DNA from 3 places in the Proteiniborus sp. genome. Region 3 is predicted to be linked to each of the others. Evidence: riboswitches for the same ligand, from Rfam matches in the RefSeq annotation. Region 3 holds a riboswitch; each other region holds the start of a gene.
The links. Region 3 has a riboswitch for S-adenosylmethionine ahead of metK (methionine adenosyltransferase). Riboswitches for the same ligand answer to the same signal wherever they lie in the genome.
Positions count from the first base shown of each region.

Region 1: another riboswitch for S-adenosylmethionine. It lies ahead of ABV008_RS16110 (hypothetical protein); the one in region 3 lies ahead of metK (methionine adenosyltransferase).
Region 2: another riboswitch for S-adenosylmethionine. It lies ahead of ABV008_RS00015 (methionine ABC transporter ATP-binding protein); the one in region 3 lies ahead of metK (methionine adenosyltransferase).

Region 1 covers NZ_JAWRHZ010000068.1:26,071-34,591, reverse strand. The annotation lists gene ABV008_RS16130 (RNA-binding domain-containing protein) at 1-768, shown strand, start outside; partial or broken gene ABV008_RS16125 (stalk domain-containing protein) at 801-965, shown strand; gene ABV008_RS16120 (hypothetical protein) at 1,512-1,928, shown strand; gene ABV008_RS16115 (methyltransferase domain-containing protein) at 2,163-2,975, shown strand; SAM riboswitch class I at 3,030-3,119, shown strand; gene ABV008_RS16110 (hypothetical protein) at 3,234-3,548, shown strand; gene ABV008_RS16105 (MrcB family domain-containing protein) at 3,981-6,677, shown strand; gene ABV008_RS16100 (DUF2357 domain-containing protein) at 6,652-8,521, shown strand, end outside.
Region 2 covers NZ_JAWRHZ010000001.1:7-8,527, forward strand. The annotation lists gene ABV008_RS00005 (spore coat protein) at 384-632, opposite strand; gene ABV008_RS00010 (hypothetical protein) at 647-853, opposite strand; SAM riboswitch class I at 1,003-1,106, shown strand; gene ABV008_RS00015 (methionine ABC transporter ATP-binding protein) at 1,204-2,217, shown strand; gene ABV008_RS00020 (methionine ABC transporter permease) at 2,210-2,863, shown strand; gene ABV008_RS00025 (MetQ/NlpA family ABC transporter substrate-binding protein) at 2,878-3,681, shown strand; gene ABV008_RS00030 (coiled-coil domain-containing protein) at 3,818-8,257, opposite strand; gene ABV008_RS00035 (DUF6063 family protein) at 8,235-8,521, opposite strand, start outside.
Region 3 covers NZ_JAWRHZ010000017.1:27,296-35,816, reverse strand. The annotation lists gene ABV008_RS02695 (hypothetical protein) at 1-31, opposite strand, end outside; gene ABV008_RS02690 (YvrJ family protein) at 137-280, opposite strand; gene ABV008_RS02685 (DUF2922 domain-containing protein) at 445-663, opposite strand; gene ABV008_RS02680 (DUF1659 domain-containing protein) at 817-1,041, opposite strand; gene metK (methionine adenosyltransferase) at 1,374-2,561, opposite strand; SAM riboswitch class I at 2,654-2,760, opposite strand; gene ABV008_RS02670 (COG2426 family protein) at 2,880-3,350, opposite strand; tRNA gene ABV008_RS02665 (tRNA-Pro) at 3,590-3,666, shown strand; gene ABV008_RS02660 (phosphodiester glycosidase family protein) at 4,017-6,833, shown strand; gene ABV008_RS02655 (hypothetical protein) at 6,798-7,025, opposite strand; gene yyaC (spore protease YyaC) at 7,164-7,715, shown strand; gene ABV008_RS02645 (S-layer homology domain-containing protein) at 7,797-8,521, opposite strand, start outside.

The sequences.
Region 1 (8,521 bases), on a different contig from region 3:
TTAAGTATTATCAATGATGATGGATACTATACGAATTTAGGCTTACTACTATCTGATCAATGTGAACACTCAACAAAGTGTGCAATTTATAATGGTAAAACAAAGTTGGAATTTAGAGATAGAAAGGAATTTGTTGGATCTGTATTAAAACAATTAGATGATGTATATGAATATGTAAATTTATATAATAAATTAGAAACTAATTTTAAGGGTCTAAACAGAATTGATAGAGCAGACTATCCTTATTATGCAATAAGGGAAGCTTTAATAAATGCTGTCGTGCATAGAGATTACAATTTTAGTGGAAGCACTTTAATTCATATATTTGATGATAGAATAGAGTTCGTTTCCGTTGGAGGACTTGTTTCGGGGCTTACTATGGAAGATATAATGTTAGGAGTATCAGAAACTAGAAATAAAAACCTTGCAGCTTGTTTCTATCGATTAAAGCTTATTGAAAGTTATGGGACTGGTATACAGAGAATTTATGAAAGCTATTCAAAGTATGATCTAATCCCAGAAATTAAAGTATCTGAAAATGCCTTCGTTATGGTATTACCTAATGTAAATTATAAGGAAAATTTAAATACTAATGAAGAAAAAGTCTTAGATATTATTAAACAGAAAGAACCTGTAGCAAGAAGAGATATTGAGTTAGAGATTGGCTTAAGTAAATCAAGTGTAAATCTAATACTCAAAAAATTAATAAAGGAAGCCAAAATAAAACAAGAAGGGAAAGCTAGAAATACAAGATATTCCATTAAATAAATAAAGATTAATAGAGCGTGTGACAAGGATAGCTGGAATTTCCACGATTAATTATTGGGGAAAAATATATAGTAGTAAACGGTGAAAAAGTAGAGAATGATACTGCAGCTCTTGTAGTTGAAGGGAAGACCTATTTACCAATAAGAAAAGTAATAGAATCTTTTGGTGCAATAGTTGATTGGAACCCTAAAAATAACAGTGTAGAGATTACTACAATAAAAGATAAAAACATATATACAGCAGAACACCTTGAAAGCCTTGTAGCTTCAACTGAGTGTGATGCAAAGATAGAAGAGTTTAGAGGAAAAAATAATTCTCGTAGAAATGGTCTCTTGAAAGAGGAGGGTAAATACTTCGATATGTATTATCCTAGCGATGAATATGGCAAACAGGTAGCAAGATTTCTAGCTCCATATATGGACAAGGTATATATGATTTTTACTACTTCAAATCGAATATGATGATTCAAAGCATATCACATGCTTGAATCTGTCATTCTATGCTATCTAAAGCTAATTTTAAAGAGTTTTAGATAGCTTTCTATTTTGAAATATCATGTAGCTAGTAAAACAATAAAAAAATAGCAGGAAAGTAGCCTATAAATGTCAAATCTTACATAACAAGAATATTTGTTATATATAAAAAACTATTCTATTTTTTAAATATAATTGTTCAGAGGAACTGGGTGTGAGCAATGTGGGATATAGAATAGATATTGATTAGTTTATTAGGAGGGGAAGAAAGTGGGAGAAGGTTTAGTAAAATGGGAGCATCCAGTAGACATAGAAAGTAGGGGGAGTATCCTTCTAGTTCATGGTACAGCACCAATGAACATAGATGGTAATATCCCAGGATGCGATTCTAGTTACCTTTTGGGGTGTATGTCTTTGTACAAGGAGTTATCAAAAACATTAACTAATGGTGGATGGAGCACATTGAGATACACTCGCAGTGGAGTAGACCATGAATCAATAAACTGGGATGAATACATGAAAGTAGACCATTATGCTATAATTGATCAATTAAACAGGTTATTTAAAGAAATGCCTAGTGATAAACCAAGAATTATACTCTGCTGGAGTGGTGGAAGTCTTCATATTCCACATTTACCATTAGAGGAAGCACAGGGGGTTGTTATTGTTGGTGGACTTTGTTACTAATCGAATTCATAATGCACTACTTAAAACTTTCTAATCTGGCTATTTGTTGTTTTAATCGACGATATTATAACTGATGAATGGAAAGTTGTCATCCATTTTTGTTTATAAAAATATTAAAAGATATCCTTCATGCGGAGAACTATTTTAATCAATATAAATGTTTAAAAATCAAGGGTTGTTAGAAATCACTATTAAGATTTTTGACAATACCTAATAAAAACAGGGGGAATTTTGATGACAAGTGAAGTAAGAAAATATTATGATGAGAATGCAGAGCTTGAATGGCAGAGATTAAATAATCCATATTCAATGGTAGAGTTCTGTTCGACTATGTATCTAATTAAAAAATACTTTCCTAAAAGTGGTGAAATTATTGACATTGGTTCAGGTCCAGGAAGATACTCTTTAGAACTGCTTAAAATGGGATATAGGGTTAGTCTTTTGGATTTGTCAAAAAATGAGCTAGACATTGCAAAAAGAAAGGTTGAAGAAGCTAATTTGATTGCACAAAACTACTACTGTAAAAGCGCATTAGAGCTTGAGTTCTTAGAGGATGAATCTTTTGATGGGGCTTTAGTAATGGGCCCATTATATCATTTACATAGCTCTGAAGATAGAATCAAGGTATTAAGAGATACCTATAGGATATTAAAAAAGAATGGTGTAGCACTCATATCATATATCAACACGTGGGGAGCACTCAAGGCAAGTGTAGGGGAATTTCCAGATGTCTTTAAAGATATAGAGCATTTTGACAGATATAAAAATGGAGATTTAAAGTTTTCATCAGAGGAAAGCTTTACTTCTACATATTTTACTACACCTCCTTTAGCCTTAGATGAAATAAAGAAATCTGGATTTGAAATAGTATCATATGCTGGTGCAGAAAGTTTTTTAGCAGGACTTAGTTTTCAGGTGAAAAACTTATACCTGTATATGCCTGAAGCATATGAAAACTATTTTAAAAAAGCTACAGAGTATTGTGAACTGCCTCAGTATAGAGATACTACAGAGCATCTTCATATAATTGTGAAGAAAGCTGAATAATATAGTATAATGCATTTGAGTTGATATGGTATAATAAACATACAACTAAAAAGCAACTTATCAAGAGTAGGGGAGAGAATTAGCTCTGTGATCCTACACCAACCTGCTATAAAAGTAAGGTGGTTCAGCTAATACCGATAAGGAGGTGCGTATAATGAATTTTAGAGATAGTCCTTCTTAATTGAGTATTGAGAAGGATTTTTTATTTTTGAAATGCATGGTTCCTATGTAATTAACTATATTTTGGAGGGGATTTATATGAATACTCAAGGATGGATAAGAGGTTATATTGCTCACAATAGTTCAACTGATAAGTTTATTAATCTTATTTTAACTACAATAAGCAAGGAATTTGGATATGAGTTTCAACTAAATGAAACCATAGATGATTTTATAATTTCTATTGACAAGTATGAAATAATTATTGATAAAGAAACCGCTAAAAAGCTACAGAAGAGAAGTCCTTATGCATTAGACAAATATATTTTAAATATCCTTCAAGAGCAAGGTTTAGAATTTGATAAAAAAAGAAGTCAGTATGTAAGGTATTGTTATGATATTTTTGAGATATAAAGAATTTTAAAAATATCTAAAAAAGATATCTATAAGAATAAAGCGATATTATGTAAAAAAATCAAAATTATATAAAATAGATGCCTATTAGGTAAATTAAGATTATGTGTACCTAGGCATTTATTTTTTTATAGATGATTTTATTAAGATATCAGTCTATTATTAAGAGCTTTTTGAGAAATACGGGTATTTATAAGAAAAAATTTATGAGTATTAAGTAACTCTTGAAGAATTAGATTTAATACTATGATATTTAAAGAAATGAGAAAGATAGCTATTGAATACTAGTTATGAATAATTAAATGGAAATATGAAGGAAAATAAGTTGTAGTGACGAATATTCTAAGTAATATGTGAAAAATTGACATCATTATTAGTGATACCTAATTATGTTTATATAGCTAGAAGAAAACTTAGATAAGGAGCGATATTATGCCTGCTGATAACATGAGCTGGGTAAGGCCGTCAGACAATAAAAGTTTGCTTGGAAAGAAAAAAGTAGATTTATTTATTTTTAAGTATGGGATACACATTCCTAAAGAATATCATAAAGATTTCTTAAGTATTATTCCATCAAAATTTATTGAACTAGGAAGCAGTGAAAAAGTAAAGCTAATATTTGATGATAGAACTGAAGAAGTAGAGTTGAGGAATATAAATAGTCAAGGACGTTCAGGAGATACATTACAGATAAGATATGATGCAAATAAAGATTTAATTAAATATCTGATAAATAAATTTCGAACAAGCTATGATTACATTATAAAAAATCAGGGAAATAGTTCAAAAATAGTAGTTCCAAATGAAATAGCTGAATATATTGAATTCTATAAAACAGATAATCCATGTGAGTACAAATTAATCTTAATTAGCAATAGTGAGATTAAGGCCAATTTTTTAAATTACATAGGTGAAAAAGGCACACTAAATAACAGTTTATATCAAAAATCATACAAATTAGTATTTTTACTAGCATTAATCAACAATGTAGATAATGAAGGAAAAGCAGAATACGATATAGTTTGTAAAGAAATTTTGGATTTTTACAGAAATAGACATGAGCAAGGTTTATTAGTTGAGCAAAACGATAGCAAAATACAGACTGAGATTGAGTCATTATCTTTAAACCTTATTAAATCCACAATGAATGAAAATGCATATAAAGTTGTTAGTGATAAAGGATACGTTATTAAGAAAAACATTGGGGGAAAAGAAAATATAGCATTCAACCAAGATTTATGGCAAACTCTAAATAATAATGATTTGAAGCTACTAGAAGAGAACTTAAGAGAAAAGTTACTCATCTATTATACTACAAGGGTAGAAAAGGAAAAGAATTCAATGATTCTAAAACAATATTTAGAAAAAATAATGAATAATTACATAGAAGCAAAAAATCATGAACCCTTTGCAGGACATGAGCTTGGACACATTTTTAGAAAAATCCTACCTGAATATTTTACTAAATTAGATTTTATAGATTCAGATCAATATACTATTACTGGCTCTATTGGACAAGGTAACTGGGCAAACATTCCATGGATTGCTTTAATGAATAGAAAAAGCACAACATTGATACAGAGTGGAGTTTACATTGGATATCTGTTTTCAAATGACATGGGAAGATTATATTTGACACTAAATCAAGGAGTGACAGAACTTAAGAGTGAATTAGGAACAAAGGGAGCTAAACAAAAACTTGTTGAAAACGCAAAGAATATAAGAAAAAGAGTGGGCATGGATGCTACAATTGCTTCGCAAAACATAAAGCTTGATGGCGGAAGTCTTGGAGATTTGTACGAAGTAGGAATAATAGGGGCTTTTGAATATAACATTGAATCAATACCGGATGATGAAAAACTGATAAAAGACCTTAAGAAAATGGTAGAGTACTATGAAAAATACTTAAATAATGAAACAGAAATATATGATGGGGAAAAGAGTGATGAATCCATAATGCTAAATGAGCCAAATGAAATGAATTCTGAGGAAATAATACAGTACATTCATAAATACATAACTTCAAAAGGATATACTTATAGCTTAGATACTATAAAAAACTTCTATCTTTCATTGAAAACTAAACCTTTTGTTTTGCTTGCAGGTATTTCAGGTACAGGGAAAAGCAAACTGGTTGAATTATATGCCGAAGCTATAGGTGCAAACGTAGATAATGGCAGATACAATCTCATACCTGTACGTCCTGATTGGTCTGACCCCTCAGATTTACTTGGATATAGAAATATCCAAGGCTTTTTTCAGCCTGGTCCTTTAACTAATATAGTTAAGAAAGCTGTAGATGATACAGATAGCTTACCTTACTTTATTTGTTTGGATGAGATGAATTTAGCCAGAGTAGAGTATTATTTTAGTGATATTTTATCAATTATTGAAACTAGAAAAGGCAACGGAAGAATAATAACTAACAGATTGTTAAAAGATGAATTTTTTGGTGATGATGAAGAGTCAAAGGCTAAATATAGCTATTTATATATACCTGATAATTTATATATTGTTGGAACTGTTAATATGGACGAAACTACATTTCCTTTTAGCAAAAAGGTATTAGATAGAGCGAATACTATTGAATTTAACCATGTTAAGCTAAGTGTAGATTTTGAAAGCTTAGAAGATCATATAGATGAATTGAAACCATTAGTACTTAAAAATGATATGCTGTCATCAAATTATGTAAAGCTTAAGGACTGCATTGATGAAAAAGAACATATAGAAGAAGTCATATATATATTAGAAAAAATAAATAGCAAGCTTGAAGAAGTAGGCTTACAATTTGGCTATAGAATTAGAGATGAAATTATTTTTTATACTTTATACTCTATAAAAGAAAATCTAATGAGTTTTGACATGGCAATGGATTATGCTATAAAGCAAAAAATATTGCCTAGAGTCCAAGGAAGCAATTTTAGCATTAAAAGTGTACTAATAGAGCTATTTAAGATATTCATCAATAATACAAGCAGTCAATATGATCCTTATGCAAATGATAATTTTGAGAAAATGCACAGTTATATTAAAAATAACAATGTTAAATACCCTCTATGCGCAGAGAAAATATGCAGTATGATTAGGAGGCATGAGGTTGATGGCTTTACAACCTTCTGGGAATAAACAAGTAGAACTAGTTTCAATAGAGACTGAAAAACTATACTTCACTATCAAAGGTAAATACCGTGACACAGACTTTGATTATTCTGAAGATGTCTTTAAAGATATCTTATTCTATAAATGTATACCAGAAAATGAACTAATAAATATCAGTACATATAGCGAAAAAGTCATGTTTTGGGAATATCAAGATTATCAAATCATAATTGAAGATAAAGGCAATCATGCTATAGAGTTTTATCATGAGAATAAGTTAATAAGAGATCAAATTACCTATACCACTAAGAGTAATAGGGTTTTGGCTGGTAGTATTAACTTTAAAAGCGATATAGGAATGACTGAGTTTATAATATTAGTCGATAATAAGGAACATCTATTTATAAGAATTGAAGTATTTCCATCAAAAATTGATTATAAAAAAGACTATTTAAATATTCTACTAGATGTTAATGAAGAAATATATAATTTATCCTTTGATTTCTTAAAGAGAACTTATTTAAATATGACTTTGAGTGAAAAGGAAGGTAATAGCTTAACCGAATTTTTTAGTATATTTAAATATATTTATGATAATTTAATAAAGTCAATCAATGTAATCGTTAATCAACCTCATCACTCACTAGTGAAAGAAGAAAGAATCTTGCCTTATCATAAACTAAAGAAAACTTCTAGTGAAACTGTTAGATGGCTTGAAAAGAACACTACAAGTCTAGTAAAAATAGACAATAATTATATTCCCATAAAAGCACTAAATACTAATAAAACTGTAACAGTAGATACATATGAAAATCAATATCTTAAGTATATGATTGAGATGACTATAGTAAGATTAGAAGAACTAAAACGTAAATATAGCTTATTATACAGGGCAGATGATGAAGTTTTTTTAAATAGAGTTAATACTATGGTAAAGAAACTAAATTCATATATTAAGAGTTCTTTTTTAAACAAAGTAAGTAGTTATCAACCGAGAGAATCTTTTTCCTTAGTATTTAAGATGGCACCGGGGTACAAAGATGTATATAAATACTATCTCATGCTAAAAAAAGGTTTAATTATGTATGGTGATGTATTTAAAATGTCAATGAAAGAAATGGCTACACTATATGAGTATTGGTGCTTTATTAAGATAAATAGTATATTGAGAAAAAAGTACAAGCTAATACAAAATGATTTAGTAAAAATCAATAATAGTGGAGTCTTTGTTACTCTTAAGAAAGGAAGCGAAACGCAGGTAACTTATCAAAATCCTAAAAATGGCGAACTATTTACAATTTCATATAACTCATTAATGAAATCTGAAACTATACCACAAAAGCCTGATAATGTGTTTAGTATAAAAAAAGATGGAAATGATGTTGTTTATAATTATATATTTGATGCAAAGTATCGTATTAATTTTGCCAATCAAGGTAGTAGATATAGAGAATATTATAAGAAACCAGGTCCCGAAGAAGATGACATAAATACAATGCATAGATATAGGGATGCTATAATATATCAAAAAAGCCAGGAATCTAATATAGAAAGAAACATATTTGGTGCTTTTGTATTATTTCCTTATAATAATGAACAAAAATATCGAGAACATAAATTCTATAAAAGTATTGATCTAGTTAATGTTGGAGGTATTCCTTTCTTACCTAATTCTACAAAAATAATGGAAGAATTCCTTGATGAGTTAATCGAAGAATCTTCATTATCAACATATGAAAGAAGCCTAAAGCAAGTTGGACAAGAATACTACTTAAAAGATCAATACTTCTCAGACAGATCAGTCTTAGTTGGCTCGTTATCAAGTAAAGAACAACTACATATAAATTTAGAGAATAAATTTTATCATACTA
Region 2 (8,521 bases), on a different contig from region 3:
GTTCCCTTCGCCCTTGTTAATTTTTCTTTAGCATTTTCTTATTTTTGTCAAGGGTGGCGGGAGAACCTACTAGAAATTTGCTTTAGATGCACTATTTTTTGACTCTTATTTTTTCATAGAACTTTTTACATTACCAGGAAGGTATGTGCAAATTGGAAACTTAAAAATAAGCTCCGCTCTATTTTCCTTCCTAATCTCTCTGGATCAGATTAAAGGCTTTTAATATTGTCTGTAGGTAATATTATCACTGTAATAATAAAAAGTCAACTGAAATTTACACCAATATTGTCAAAAAAAATTAGATACTAAAACAAGAAATATTTTGAAGTAGTACTATTATCTTTAAAGAAAATGATAGTTGGGACTTAAAGGAAGTCCCAATCTTACGGTTGATTAAGTTGGTTTTTAATTTGGCTAACATCTTGTTGGCTAGCTGTTGGCGCAGGTGTATAATATCCTTTTTGCTCAGCTATTTGATATAACTGATATTGGAATTGTTCAGCTTCATCTCTAAGTTTTTGCAGAGCGCTTCTAAGTTGTTGATTTGAGCATTCAGCTATTGCCACTCCATATGATTGCATACTAGCCTTTGTCATTGATAATACGTCGTTTACAATATCTCTTTCTTGCAATTTAAATACCTCCTTTATATAGATTGAGTTAGGTTTTGTGCAGTAGTGTTTGCGTCTTGAGCCCCTTGACTTAACATTTGTTTAATCTGAGTATCTTGACACATGCTGGCATACTCATTTAACTTTGTTGTCATTAGCTTGTGACTACTAACTATCTCTCTTAAGTTTTGAAGTTCCATTTGATTAATTTGATTTAATTTAAGAGGATTTTGTAAAGCCATAGAATCTCTCCTTTCTTTTTTTGTTCTTTAATATTTTGTCTCAAAATTTTAAAAATTATTATAGAAAAAATCAATAAAAGGTATTGACAAAACACATGTAAAAAACTAAAATATATGAATATAGTATAAACAATAAATCTAATATTAAACTCTTATCAAGAGAGGTGGAGGGACTGGCCCAATGAAACCCAGCAACCGGTGTTGTAAACACAAGGTGCTAATTCCAGCAGCATTATTTGCTGAAAGATGAGAGAGGACTGACAGAATATGTTTTTTACCTCTTTCAAATGAAAGAGGTTTTTTTATTATTTGGAAGATACAGTTCAGTAATTCGTTAAAGGAGTGAAGTTATGATTGAAATTAAGAATTTAAGTAAGACCTTCAATAGTAAATCTTCTGAAGTAAAAGCTTTAAAAAATATTAATCTACAAATTAATAAAGGCGAGATATTTGGGATAATCGGTCTTAGTGGCGCAGGCAAATCTACTCTTATAAGGACTATTAATAGATTAGAGGAGCCAACAGAAGGTTCAATTATTATTGAAGGTAAAGATATTACTAAGCTAGATAAGACAGATTTAAGAAATACAAGAAAAGAAATAGGAATGATTTTTCAACATTTTAATTTGTTAAGTTCAAGAACAGTCTTCCAAAACATTGCATTTCCTTTAGAGATAAATGGCTATGATAAAAATTATATTGAAAAAAGAGTAAATGAACTACTTAAGGTTGTGGAATTAACAGACAAAAAAAATGCATATCCATCACAGTTAAGTGGCGGTCAAAAGCAAAGAGTTGCCATTGCTAGAGCATTGGCAGATAATCCTAAGATACTACTATGTGATGAGGCTACATCTGCACTAGATCCAAAGACCACTAAAGCAATACTCAATTTACTAAAAAAAATTCAAAAGGAATTTAATTTAACAGTAGTCCTTATAACTCATCAAATGGAGGTTATCAAGGAAGTTTGCAACAGAGTAGCAATAATTGAGGCTGGCAAAATCATTGAACTTAATACAGTAGAAGAAATATTTGCTAGACCTAAAACTAACACTGCAAAAGCCTTTATTTCTCATATTCACAGAAGTAGCGAAGGAGAGATAATATATCCAACAACTCCAGGCTCCACTGTAATTAAGTTAGGCTATTTAGGAGATTCATCTAAAAAGCCTATTATATCAAGTTTAATTAGAAACTTTGATATAGATATAAACATATTATCGGGAGATATAGATGAATTACAGTCTACTAGTGTAGGAAATCTTCTAATTCAGGTTATGGGAAATAATGAAGAAAAAGAAAAAGCTTTTGAATGGATTAAGGAACAAAATATTGACCTAGAGGTGATATGGAATGGATAATCTTATTTCTCTTTTACTTCCTTCTTTGTGGGAGACTATTTCAATGGTGGCTTTATCAACTATTTTTTCGTTATTATTAGGCTTTCCTCTAGGTATCCTATTAGTTATCACGGAGAAAGATGGAGTATGGGAAAAACCAGCATTGAATTCTGTATTAAGTGCTGTAATAAATATATTGCGTTCATTTCCATTTATTATATTAATGATATTTGTAATGCCATTAACTAGAGCAATAGTTGGTAAAAGTATAGGAACCCTCGCAACTGTAGTCCCTTTATCTATTGCAGCAGCTCCTTTTGTAGCTAGGATTATAGAAGGGGCGCTAAAAGAAGTGGATAAAGGAATAATAGAAGCTATTTCTTCAATGGGCGCCTCTACATTTCAGATAATAACAAAGGTACTAATTCCAGAAGCTATGCCTTCGTTAGTACTTGGAATTACACTAACCATAATAAACTTAGTAGGATATTCTGCTATGGCTGGAGCAATAGGAGGAGGTGGACTAGGAGATTTAGCTATACGTTATGGTTATCATAGATTTCAAACTGACGTCATGATTGCTGCTGTAATTCTTATAATAATATTAGTTCAGGCAATACAATTTATAGGCAATACAATTTCATTACTGATTGATAAAAGAAAATAAGGAGGAATATAAAAATGAAAAAATCTTTAAATATTTTATTAGCAATTATTCTATTAACAGCTATAGTAATTACCGGCTGTCAATCAAAATCAAATGATGATAAAGTTATTAAAATAGGAGCATCACCTGAGCCACATGCTCAATTACTAAATTTAGTAGCTGATGATTTAAAAAATGAAGGTTATGAATTAAAAATAATAGAATTTACTGACTATGTAAAACCAAATTTTGCATTAGCTGAAAAGGAACTAGATGCAAATTTCTTCCAACATCTACCTTACTTACAGGACTTTAGCGAAAAAAACAATCTTGAGCTAGTTTCACTAGCAAATATTCACTTAGAGCCTATGGGATTTTATTCTAATAAGATTAAAGATATAAATGAACTAAAAGATGGTTCAGTAATTGCTATTCCTAATGATACAGTAAATGGTGGTAGAGCACTTCTATTGCTTGAAGATAAAGGATTAATTAAGCTTAAAGAAGGGGTAGGCCTCGACGCAACAAAAGAAGATATTGCTGAAAACCCAAAAGCTCTTGAATTTGAAGCTCTTGAAGCTGCTCAATTACCTAGAGCATTAGATGACGTAGACGCTGCAATAATAAATGGTAACTATGCATTACAAGCTGGTTTATCTCCTACTAAGGATGCTATCCTCATAGAAAGAGCAGATTCTCCTTATGCTAACATTATTGCCGTAAGAAAAGGTGAAGAAAACAACCCTAAACTTCAAGCTTTAGTTAAGGCTCTCCAATCAGAAGAAATTAGAGATTTTATTGAAAAAGAATATGGTGGCGGAGTTATTCCGTCTTTCTAAAATAAGTAAAGCCCTTCTGGTATTTAGCCAGAAGGGCTTTTTGATTGTATTATAGGTTTCTTATTTTATTTAATATTATTCTTTGTTCAACAGGTACAAAAAAATCAAGTCCTTTTAATTTTACATGACTGTTCCGCTAAATCATACTCATTTGCTCGATATCTCCAAGTCTCAAAAGTGCTTTTGGATCGTTGTCTTTGAAGAATGCGTAGTTTATTTCTTTCTCTTTAGTGAGTATTTGTGTTTCATTGTTTGAAGATGGACGAAGTCTGCAGCTGTAGACTACTGGGAAAAAATCTCTGATATATTTCCCTTCACTATGAGCTGTCAATGCTATTATTTGAAATCCTAATTGCTCTGCTATGAAAAATACTGGATCTAATACATGGTCGCTAGATGCTTCTCCAAATGGATTATCTAGAATAACTGTACGATTTCTTTTTTGACCAGTTGAAATACTTTGACTTTTTTCTGCCAGGTAGTTTAATATCCCTAGAAACAAAGACATATTTTTACTCCACCTTTCTCCGCCAGACCAACTGTTAGATTTTCCCCATGTTACTGGTATGCTGCTTACCTTGCCATCGTTGGTTACCTTCCTACATTTCACTTTTATCTTTTCATTTTCCATTACCACTTTTAGCAATTCTTTGCCTTGAAATTTGTTTTCTATATATTTTCTTACAATAGTTTTGTTTTCACTTCCATCTTCATCCTTAAATCTTATATCTTCAATATCTTTTAATAGCCAGTTAATATAATCTATAAGCTTTTGTTTTCCGACTTCATCTTCCCAAGTAGGAACATCTATGGTATATACTTCTTTCCATTTATCATCAACCTTTATTCTAGTTTTCTTAGGTATAATTCTAATTTCCTCTATCATTGTCTTTAAATAGGAATGAAGATGAGTTATAAAATGATTTATTTCCTTGTCATGTTGCAACATATCTTCCTCTAATATTCTAATTGTTTTGTCAATATTTTTATCCATTATTCTTTTCCACTTTGTTAATTCTTCAAAATCATCTTTATAATTAATGCCTGATATAGCCATGTTTTTAAGTCTAGGATCTGAAATGGAATTATTACAAAATGATTCAAATTTTAATTTTTCTTTTGAAACTCTTTCTTTTTTCTCCTTTACCATATAGTTAAAATTTTCTAAATCTTCTATAAGCCTATTGATATATTTTTTTCTATTGTATGGGATTTCTACTGTTATATCTTCAGGAAGTATACTTGGCTCAACTTTATTAGCCAGGTATTCATATCTTTCATTTTTCTTCTCTAATATGTCCAAAGCTTCCTTTATAGAATTGTATTTTCTGTTTAATTCTTCTTCCATTGACTTTAAATACTCATATCTTTTATCTAATTCTTGTTTTTTTTCATTGATTTTTTCTTTTACAACTTCTAAAGCTTCTATAAACTCCATAATTTCATCATGTTGTTTTAAAAAGTAATCTTTTCTATTATCATAATTATTTTCATCTTTTTTATATTCTTCTTTAACATTTTCCATTTCTCTCATGATCTTTTCGACTTTAGGATTAAGCAGATTTATTTCGTTTATTAATTCTTCAATTTCTTTATCCCCATATATAGGAAATATTATTTCTTCATCAATTGGATATTTAGCTCCTTTTATTTCGTTTTTTAAGTTTGTTTCGTATTCTTTTTTCATATTTAGGTTTTTATTTATATTGTCCTCTATATGATTTCTATCCTTTTGTTTTTTATCTAATCTATCTTTTATATCCTTTCTTTGTCTTTTTAACATTTCTATGGAAATATCTGATTTTATTGGCAATGAATTTTCTACTTCTAAATAGATTTCATGTACTAACAAGTCATCTTTTGACCTTTTAACTTCCTTTACCTTATTTTCTAAATTATTTATTCTTTTTTCATAATTATCTATTGATTTAGTTAGTTTTGATATATCTATTTTTTTTATATTTATTTGACTTTTCAATTCAAATATTTTGTTTTGAATCTCACCCACTTCCAGTTTTTGTTTAATATAGTCCATCGCCTTTTCTATTTTTTTGTTTAATATGGCTTTCTCCATATTCAATTCTTCGATTTCTTTGTTGATATTTTCCACTTCTTCGTCTATTTGTTCTATTCTTGTACTTTTAGTATTTACTACATCTTTTATATCATAAATCTTTTCTTCTATGTTCTTTAATTTATCTTTTAAAGGTCCTAAGTATTCTAAATATGGATATTTATTTAAAAACTCTATGATTTTTGTGTGCAGATTGTCATAATTATTTAATTCATTTTCTTTATCTTTTCTATTTTGAGTGACTATTTTAGCATTTTTGTAAAATTCATCTTTTTTATATTGAAACTCCTTTCTAACTATATTAGTCTCCCACATAGATGGGTAAAGGCAAATATAGTCATCTATTATTAGATTGTCGCTTTTAAGTATCTCTTGAGCTTTACTTTGAGATAGTATAATAATGGGATAAGTAATTTTGTCTATATTATTTTCTAACTTGTTTTTAAGTTTTATTTGCTCATTGTCTGCTACTACAACAATTGCAGCCCAATAGGGATATGTCTTATAATATTCTTTCTCGCTTTTATTCGTAGTGTTAGCTACTCTTTCAATATATTTAGTTCCAGATTCTAAAAACCCAAATTGATCTTTCCATTCATATATCCATTTGCCTAACAAAGGCTCTACGGTAAAATATCGATTATCTTTATAGTCATCTATAAATCTATGAAATAATCTCTCTTTAATAATTAAATCTTCTTTTTCTTTTCTAAGCTTTTCACATTTATTTTCCAAAGTGCTGATTATTTGTTCTTGCTTTGTATATATACTATTTATATGAAATAGATTTGAAATATTTTCTTTTATGATTAATAATAATTCTTTTTCTTGTTCTTCTATATTATTTATTTTTTCTTTTGAAATATCTTTATCGGTAGAAAGAGTATCTAATTCTTCCCTATGTTCTTTTAGCTGTAATCTGAGTTTATTTTTTTTAGCTTTTAAGTACTTAATTCTTTCTTGAATATCTACTGAGTACTTTTCAATAAAACCAACTTTATCTGACCATTTTGGATATTCGTCTTCTATTTTTTCAATTTCTGGATTTGAAAGTATTTCTTTGTTTATTATTTTCATGCTTTCTGTTTTTGTTTTAACATTCTGATCATGTCTAATTTGAGACTCTACTAATTCATCATATTTATCATCTGTTTTTTCTTTGTCCAATTTAAGATTTTTTAATTGTTCTTCATGTTTTTTTTTCTGATTTTCTAATATATCAGTTTCTTCATTTAGTTTGTTAATTTCAATATCATAATAACTTTTTATATGAGAGGAGTTTAAATGGAGTTGTTCTTCTATAATATTTATTTCTTCGTCTTTTTCTAAGTTTTTCAATTGATTTTGATATAGAATAATTTCATCTTCTAATTCTTTTATATTTTTCTTATACTTAGCTATTTTTAAATTTTGTTTTCTAGTTTCTTTGATATCCAGTTGCTCTTTATAACCTTCAAAATTTTTAAGTATTTCTTCGTATTTATATTTAGATAATGAAAGCTTATTTTTTAACAAAGCTAGTTCATAGGAATCTTTCATCCTATTTAATTCATTACATTCATATTTATACTTATCTTGAGCTTTTATATTGTCTTCTAGATCAATTTTCGTGCCTTTTTGTTCATTAGAAATATAATGATATAAAGCTTTTCCATATGATTTTTGGCTATTGAATTGTTCTTCTATCTTATAGTGATCACTATATGTGTTTACGTATTCTGCAATCTTATCTTGAATTCGTCTACTTTCATCAATACTTTCCTTGAGGTGCTTATGTTGTTTGAAATGTTCTCTTTGTTCTTCAAAAGTGCTAACAAAATCCTCTGTTCCATTTCCTGCCATTGCTTCTTCCACTACTGGAATTAAAAGCTTGTCAACAAGATTGTCGGTTGTTCTGCAGCCTTCAAAAAATTTATCTATTCCACCTTCTTCTCCGTTGATAATCCCTATTCTTCTCCATTCTTTGGGTATTATTTTGAAGTTTTCTTCAATATATTTATGATATTCTTTTATATTAGAAAATATTTTAGCATTTATATGTTCTCGGCACATTAATTGATAATAATCTCCCAATTCTTCTCTGCTTGCTGGTCGCTTATTTCCATCAATAGTATCTTTTATAAAGGGAATATTTTCTATTGAATTTTTATCATCATATCCATATTCATACACATATTTATATGAGTCCAATTTCCCATTATTTAAATATAAAGTAACAGCAGTTAATGCATATCTTCTAGGTTTTTCATTGATAATCCATTCTATGGCTATATGACAAGGACTTCCTTCTAAGGATAGAGTATCTCTTATTTTTCTATCGCCAAGGTCTGCATGTGGAAGTATTGCTTGAATTGCTATTTGTATAAAAGTAGTCTTTCCTCCGCCATTTTCTAATAAAACTGCTCCATTATGTCCATCAAACACAAATAATTCATCATTATATCTTTTTTCTCCATTATCATATATGGCATTAGTAAATCTAATCTTGGATATGGATGGCATCTTTAGCCTCTCTCCTTTCCCTTTGAAGTCCGTACATGAAATCTAATATACCTCTATTGTATTCATAATCCATATAGTATCGTTGTATAATAGTCTTTGATTTTTCTGTAAGTTCTATCTCATCGTTTCCTATATCTAATATAAGATTTTGAGCTTCCAAAAAACTTTTCACTGTACTTAAAAAGCTAAGTCTACTATTAGTTCTAGCATCTTGTACTTTTACACCTTCTCTTATATCATCTAGAGCATTCCACTCTTCTAATA
Region 3 (8,521 bases):
CACTTGAAATCACTTCTTCTATATTTTTCATTATCATCAGCTCCTTTCTTAATATAATGGGTTGGCGTGGAGGCCAACCCCTACATAATATAATTATAACCGAACATACGTTCGGTGTCAATGAATGGAGAATCTGTTACTTCATACTAGCTATAGTTTTTGAAAGCTCAGTAATACTTTCAGTCAGCTTGTTTAGTTTTCCTTCTATTCGCACAAGCAAATATACTGATACGGCTATAGGAAAGCCTAGATTAGCTATTTGAGAGTATACTTCTTCCATAATAAAACCTCCCTTCTGTAGTAAGTGTAACAATAGTGGAGCAATAGTTTAACGATTGTTTAACGATTGTTTAACTATCGTTCAAGATAGCAGGAAAGCTCCTTAATAATAACAAGTCGGAGACTGTTACTGACTTGTCTCCGACTTTGTTTGCTGGTTCATGACTATAGTACGATTTCTTGTACATCTGTGCTTACTATCCTTGCTGAAGCTATAGATACTAAGTCTCCATCTGCAGTCTCAAATATATTTGCTGTTAATATATTTTCCATAGCTGCTTTGATTTCAGCATCAGTAACGTCTTCTCTTGGATCATCTAAAGATAGTCTACTGGTTTTATCTTTTTGGTTCTTAAATACCATTTCTAGTCTTTTCTTAGCCATAATTTCACCTCCTTCGCCACTAAATGTCATGGAACATGCCATTCAATAATTGAGAATTAAAAATAGGGATGGAGAATTAGTGTAGCTGGCAATGTCCCATGCAGCAAATTCCTAAGGATTAAAGATTGTGGAACTATCCCTTGTCACATTCTCTTATTCTTGTTGAAGCTCAACTTCGTCTACTCTTTTTATACCTATAAGAGGCATTGCTTGTAGACCTGCTAGAGATGATGCAACTGAAAATAAGTTGTCATTGATAGCATCAGTTTTTACCTTAGAAAATGTCTTAGACTTAACTATTGGATTACCTTTGTCATTAAGTCCTCCATCAAGCTGAAGTTTAAGCTTTGATTCTTTAATAGTAGCGTTTACTGGCATGTTTTCACCTCCTTTATTGGAGAAGTCCTTCTCTGTGTTCTACCGGTAATTAAATAATAACTGATTTGTTTAAATGGTTTAAATCGGGAGTTAAATAGAAGTCACGGATATAAAATTGAGAATGGAGAATTGAGAATTGAAAATTGGAAAAGACAATTAAAAATTAATGATTAAGAATTATAACGATAGTTTAACAATAGTGGAGCAATAGTTTAACTACTGTTTAACCATTGTTCAACTATTGAAAAAGTGCAAAATAATAAAGGAGAAGCTAAAAGTCTTTACATGACTTTTATACTTCTCCTTTAATTGAAAATTTTTTTAATTATTTTTTACTTTCCTAAACCTTCTTTTTTAAGTGTCTCAGCTTTATCTGTCTTTTCCCAAGGAAGATTTAAATCGTTTCTCCCAAAATGTCCATATGCTGCCACTTGTCTATATAAAGGTCTTCTTAAATCTAAGTTTTTTATAATAGCTGCAGGTCTTAAGTCAAAATGCTTGCTAATAAGCTCTTCTATTTTACTTTCTTCTATCTTATTTGTTCCAAAGGTATCTACTAATATAGAAATAGGCTTAGCAACACCTATTGCATATGCAAGTTGAACTTCACACTTATCTGCTAGTCCTGCTGATACAACATTTTTAGCAACATATCTAGCAGCATATGCAGCTGAACGGTCCACCTTTGTTGGATCTTTTCCTGAAAATGCTCCACCACCATGTCTAGCATATCCACCATATGTGTCTACTATTATTTTTCTACCTGTAAGTCCTGCATCTCCTTGAGGTCCACCTGTAACGAATCTACCTGTAGGATTTATATAATACTTAGTATTATTATCTATAAGATCTGATGGTACTATTTTTGATATTACATGTTCTCTTATGTCTTTTTCTATTGTTTTTAATTCGATTTCTGGACTGTGCTGTGTAGATACTACTATAGCATCTATTCTTACTGGTTTATTATCGTGGTACTCTACAGTAACCTGTGTTTTACCATCTGGTCTTAAATAATCTAATGTACCATTTTTTCTAACCTCAGATAATCGTCTAGCTAGCTTATGAGCCAAAGATATTGGAAGAGGCATAAACTCTGGAGTTTCATTACAAGCAAACCCAAACATTATACCTTGGTCTCCAGCTCCAGTTATATCAAATTCATCTGTCTTTTGATTTCTATGCTCTAGAGCCTCATTTACTCCCATTGCAATATCTGATGATTGTTCGTCAATGGATGTCAACACTGCACAAGTATCACAGTCAAAACCATATTTTGCTCTTGTATAGCCAATATCCTCAATAGTTTTTCTCACTATTTTAGGAATATCTACATAGCATTTAGTTGAAATTTCTCCTGCCACAAGAACAAGGCCTGTTGTAACTGATGTCTCACAAGCAACTCTTGCATCTGGGTCCTTTTCCAGTATAGCATCTAATACAGAATCTGATATTTGATCGCATATTTTATCTGGATGTCCTTCTGTTACTGACTCTGAAGTAAATAACCACTTTCTCATCTAAATTACCTCCATGTATTTTTATAATTCTATTGTTTGTATTTTTACAATAAAAAAACCCCTTCAGAAAAGAAGAGGAATTCGTTCTTTAAACCTCATCTTTCAGAATCCACATTCTGTAGGATTTAGCACCTGATAACAAAAGTTACTGGTTGCTGGGCTTCAACGGGCCTATTCCCTCCGCCACTCTTAATAAGGTATGGATATTCTATTGTTTTTCATCAAAAGAATATTATCATATGTGCCTTTATATGTCAATAATTGTTTTTAAATTGACATAATCATTATTTAAACTTAATATAATAAGTCCGAAATATCTTAAAGAATTGAAGTAATTCCATGACTCAAAATCAAAACTATAACACCGGCTGTTACTATGCCAAGTATAATGGCTGGAAATGCATACTTAAACCTTATATTAAATAGGGTAGCAGCTACACAACCAGTATAAGCTCCTGTAGTTGGTAGTGGAATAGCAACAAGGATGTACAAGCCTAACACACTATATTTCACTATGTTTTTACTCTTTTTTAATGTTCTATTTTTTATCCATCTGATAATATTGCCAATTATTTTTACATCCTCTAATGCACTAAAAATAGGTCTTAAGAGTAAAAGTAAAAAAGGAACTGGAAGACTATTCCCAATAATACTAATTATAGTGCTATGTAATGGGCTAAAACCTTTTGATATTCCAAGAGGTATTGCCCCCCTTAGTTCAAATATTGGAGTAGCAGCAAATAACATTATAATAAATTCATCTTTAATGGTCTCAAATATTTCTCCCATCTCATCCCCCTCGATTATAAATGATTTTTATTACTTCTTATAATTATATAGCAAAAAACAGTATTTTAGAAGGTTTTTTAATTTTCTAATATAATGAATAAATAATACTTAGCTACATAATGTAATGTTAAGATTATGCCACTTTATTAACAAAAAAAGCTTATAATGAGCTAATAAGGCGAAAATATGGTATTGCATTTAGAGCCTCAATCACTTATAATGAAAAGGTAGCAGTTTTCCGGGGTGTAGCGCAGTTTGGTAGCGCACGTGGTTTGGGACCATGGGGCCGGGGGTTCGAGTCCCTCCACCCCGACCAAGGCTAAAGCCGAGATGAGTAAATCATCTCGGCTTTTTCTTTTTCAATAAAGTTCAAAAATAATAGAAATATTCATGTCCAAAACCATGAGCGTATATTTTTACTATTTTTTTCTAGGTTACATAATTGTAATTATATTGTAACCAAATTATAATCTAACCTCTATCTTTATGCTATATAATTGTAGATAACGGCGGAAGAATTATAGTAATCATGGAACTTTTTTGTCATAATTTCGGTCAAATCTATCGTCGGTCAATTATTCTTCGAGAGGATGATTAAAGCGAAAAGTCCTAATTCTTCCCTAAATTAAAATAATATAAAAAACAAAAGAGAGGTGTATACACAATATGAATAGATACATAAGAAATTTAGTAATAGGGGTATCCTCTGCAGCTATGATATTTTGCAGTTTTACTCCAAGTCTTGCAGCCATGCCCTTTGTAATACACGAAGAAAGAATGTCAGAAAATATATCAAGTGGTGTAATACACGAAACAATCAAGCAGTTCAACTCAAATGGCTGGTGGAACATAAATGTATTAAAAGTAAATCTAGATGATGAATATACTGATATAAAAGCCTTATTTAGCAAAGATGGCATTTCTAAAAGAGATACTGTTACAAATATGATGAAATCATCAAATGTAGTAGGGGCTATAAATGGAGATTTCTTTTCTACAGTATATAGCTCATACCCAGAAGGTGTAGTGATTGACAATGGAAAGATGATATCATCTCCTTACAACACTTGGAATCAAGGTCTTCCTGTATTTGCAGTAGACAACTATAAAAATCCTTCCATATCATTCTGGGATTGGAGTATAAAAGTAACTGCTCAAAACGGAGCAGTAGTAAATGTTAAAGCAATGAACAAAGAAAGTAAACTCCACGAAGAAGTTATAATATACGATAAGAGCTGGAATAGCCAATCCTTAGGAAACAAAGTATTTAATGACCTTATAGAAATAGTAGTAGTTGATGATTATGTAACTGAAGTAAGAGTAGGTCAACCTCCTATTCCATTTCCTGAAAACGGATATATCATTACAGGAAGAGGAAGTGTTGCTAGTCAGCTACAGAACAACTTTCATGTAGGAGAGAACGTAGTTCTAGAGTATTATACATCACCTGATTTTAATAATATAGCTTCAGCAATAGGTGGAGGAAGCCCCCTCTTAAAAGATGGTGTCAAAACCGATTTTAAAATAAATATTAAAGGTGATCATCCTAGAACAGCCATAGGAATAACAAAAGATAAAAGGCAACTCCTAATGGTTACTATAGATGGTAGAGATACTTCATATAAAGGTGTTAGTCAAGAAATTTTCGCAGATATTATGCTAAAGCTTGGAGCATATGATGCAATCAATTTTGATGGTGGTGGCTCTACTACCATGGCTGTAAAACCTGCTGGTACTGAAGAACCTACTTTAGTAAATCGCCCCTCTGACGGTGGTCAAAGAAGAGTAACAAACGGAATTGGTGTAACTAATAGCGCTCCTCAAGGAGAATTAAGCTATATTAAAGTATATACAGATGATACTAAGATGTTTGTAAATACTACTAGAAAGTTTTATGTAAAAGGATATGATGAGTTCCACAATCCAGTAGATATAGAAGATGAAAATGTTCAGTTCTTTATAGATGGTATAAGTGGCAAATTTAATGGAAATGTCCTTACTGCACATAGCTCTGGTGAAGGAACAGTAAAGGCATTCTACAACAATACTCTTGCAGAAACAAAAATTAAGGTGCTTGGAGATGTAAAGGAGCTTCAATTAGATACAGATAAATTTGGAGTAGATATATCAAATCAAAAGAACCTAGGAAAAATATATGGAAAGAATAGTCAAGGCCATGTAGCCCTTATAGAACCAAGTGACGTAGCTTGGGAGGCAATAGGTGGTGTTGGCTATGTAGATAATGGCGTGTTTTATAGTTCAAATAAACCAACAGCAGGAGCTATTGTAGCAAGGCTAGGAAGTGCAGTTGAAAGCACATTAGTTTCAGTAGGATATGAAGAAGCTATGATAAATGATTTTGAAGGCTTAGATGGCATTAAGTTCTTATCCTATCCTAATGTAGTTACAGGAAATATTGAGCAAAGCTCAGATAGCAAGGTTGGCCAAGGCTCTATAAAGCTTAAATATGACTTTACAGGCTCTGAAGATACAAGAGCAGCTTATATATCTTTTGGAGAAAAAGGAATACAGCTTAGTAAAAATCCAGAAAAAATAGGTATGTGGGTATATGGCAATGAAAACAATAGCTGGATAAGAGGACAAATATCTGACGCTAATGGAAAAGCATTAAAATTAGATTTTGCAACTAATGTGGACTGGAAGGGTTGGAAGTTTGTAACTGCTAATGTCCCATCTGATGCAGTATATCCAATAACACTAGAAAGAATATACGTAACTGAAATAAATCCTATGAGCAAGTATTCAGGCGAATTACTCTTTGATGGATTAAAAGCAATGTATCCAAAGAACTTTGATGTAGTAAATCTTCCTCCTTCTACATCAGTAAAAGATGAAAAGCAAAAATCAGTTGATACAGTAGAAAATGGATATAAATTTATAATGAGCTTTGGAATAGATAAATTAGACAATTTATATAAAGGTCAAATTGCAAAACAAATTAATAAGCGTTTATCTAATAGTAAGTATGGATTTTTCATGGGTCAAGTAGATGAAAGCCTTAAGACAGGTACTAAAGCAACTGTAGTAGAAGTCTCAACTGGCTATTTACCAATTTGGGATAATGACATATTGTTTATCAGAGCTGACAATTCAAAGGGTGGCTTAAGACCATCAAATCCACAACAGTGGATAGGATTAAAAAATGATTTGTCCATCGCTACTCAAAAGAATATAATAATCACTATGCCAAAGCCTGTATTTGGTAGCAATGGATTTATAGATAAGCTTGAAGCTGAACTTTTAAATGATACGCTATCGCAATACGCTGAAAAAGGCAAAAACATATGGGTTGTATATAGTGGAAATAAAAATGAAGTAGATTTAAGAGATGGAGTTAGATATATTGAACTAGAAAAACCAAATCTAAATAGCACAAGTACAACATTTGATTTGAAGCTACTAAAGTTTGCATATAATAATGGTGAATTAACATATGACTTTGTGCCAGTATTTAAAAAGTAGGGGATTTCCCCTACTTTTTTCTTTGGATAATTCCAAATGAACTTTTTCCCCATCTCCACACCTTACATTTGTGTCTAACTTGTCATAAATATCTGTATTGCTTTCAACTATCCTCATACTTATAATTGCTCCTACAGTTATGATTGTAAGTATAATAACTAGCCCAGTATAAAACGTCCTTCTTCTTGCCATGGAATATCTCTCCTTTCAACAATTATTATTTGTTTTTTAATATTGTTTATTCATTAAAATACATCTAAGCTTTTTAGAATAATTTTGGAGTCTTCTAAATATATATTTATATCCACTAAAGCAAAAGGAGGATAGCCCATGAGAAATTCCAGAATTATTACTACTCATGTTAGAGAAAAATACGAGGCAGTCAATACTATTAATAATTATTTGAGGACCTACTTTAAGAACAATAAAAAGCTTGATGACATAATAATCATAGGCATAGGAACAGATAAATGCATAGGTGATTGCTTGGGACCCCTTGTAGGTACTATCCTAAAAAGAAAGAATTTTAATTTCTCTGTATACGGAACTCTTAAGAGGCCATTACATGCACTTAATTTAAAAGATAGGCTAAGGACTATAAATGCAAAACATCCAAATGCTTTTATAATAGCAGTAGATGCTTGTCTAGGAGAAGATGAAAATATTGGAACAGTACAAATAAGAAATGGGCCTATAGATCCAGGCAAAGGTGTAGGAAAAGATCTTCCCTCAGTAGGAGATTTATCTATAATAGGTATAGTTGACAAACTAAGTAATAACAGTAGTTCCACTCTTCATAATATTAGACTTTCCTTTGTACTAGAAATGGCAGAAATCATTGCAGAAGGAATTATGACAGGGCTCTTCACTCTGTCATACTGAGCGCAAGCGAAGTATCTCGCATGGTTTAATTAGTTATAAGGGCTGGTCTTCACGCCAGCCCTTTTAGGTTTTCTATTTTTCTTATTCCATAATATTCAATATATCATATATTAGCTTACATGCCTCTCCTCTAGTCAAATAATCCTTAGGTCTAAACATGACGTTTGACCCAGTCATTATACCTTTTATTTGAACATTTTTTATGGCATTAAGTGCCTCATTGGAGATTTCACTAATATCTATGTACTCTAGCCCAAAATCTAAATCTTCTTCATATCCTATAGTGTTGCTAATAATAATAGCCGCGTCTTCTCTCGTTATGTATTCATCAGGTTTAAATTCATTTGATTCTTCATATGCAGTAATAATATCTGCTTCAGTTACTGCCATTACATGTTCAACAGCCCAATCCTCTATTTCACTAGCATCTAAGTATTCAAGTTCACTCCCAGTAGGCTCAAGCTGCAGGGCTCTTGACAGCATTACACTTATTTCTTCTCTAGTTATTTGGTCTTCTGGATTGAAATTACCTCCACTTCCACTTACTATATTCATTCCATGAAGCTTAATAATATAGTCTTTTGACCAAATATTAGATATATCCAAGAAGGGATATATGCTTCCAGTTTTGGATATCCAGTTTCCTACAAGCCAGCCTTCTGAATTTGTTTCATTAACTCTAACCTTGTACCAAAAGTAGCCATTATTTAGTACTGGTCCTTCTAATACTTGTAGCTCCATTAGATTATTAACCTGGGCAATATTTGAGCCATTAGGTGCATCTTTTAATTTCATAAGATGCCTTC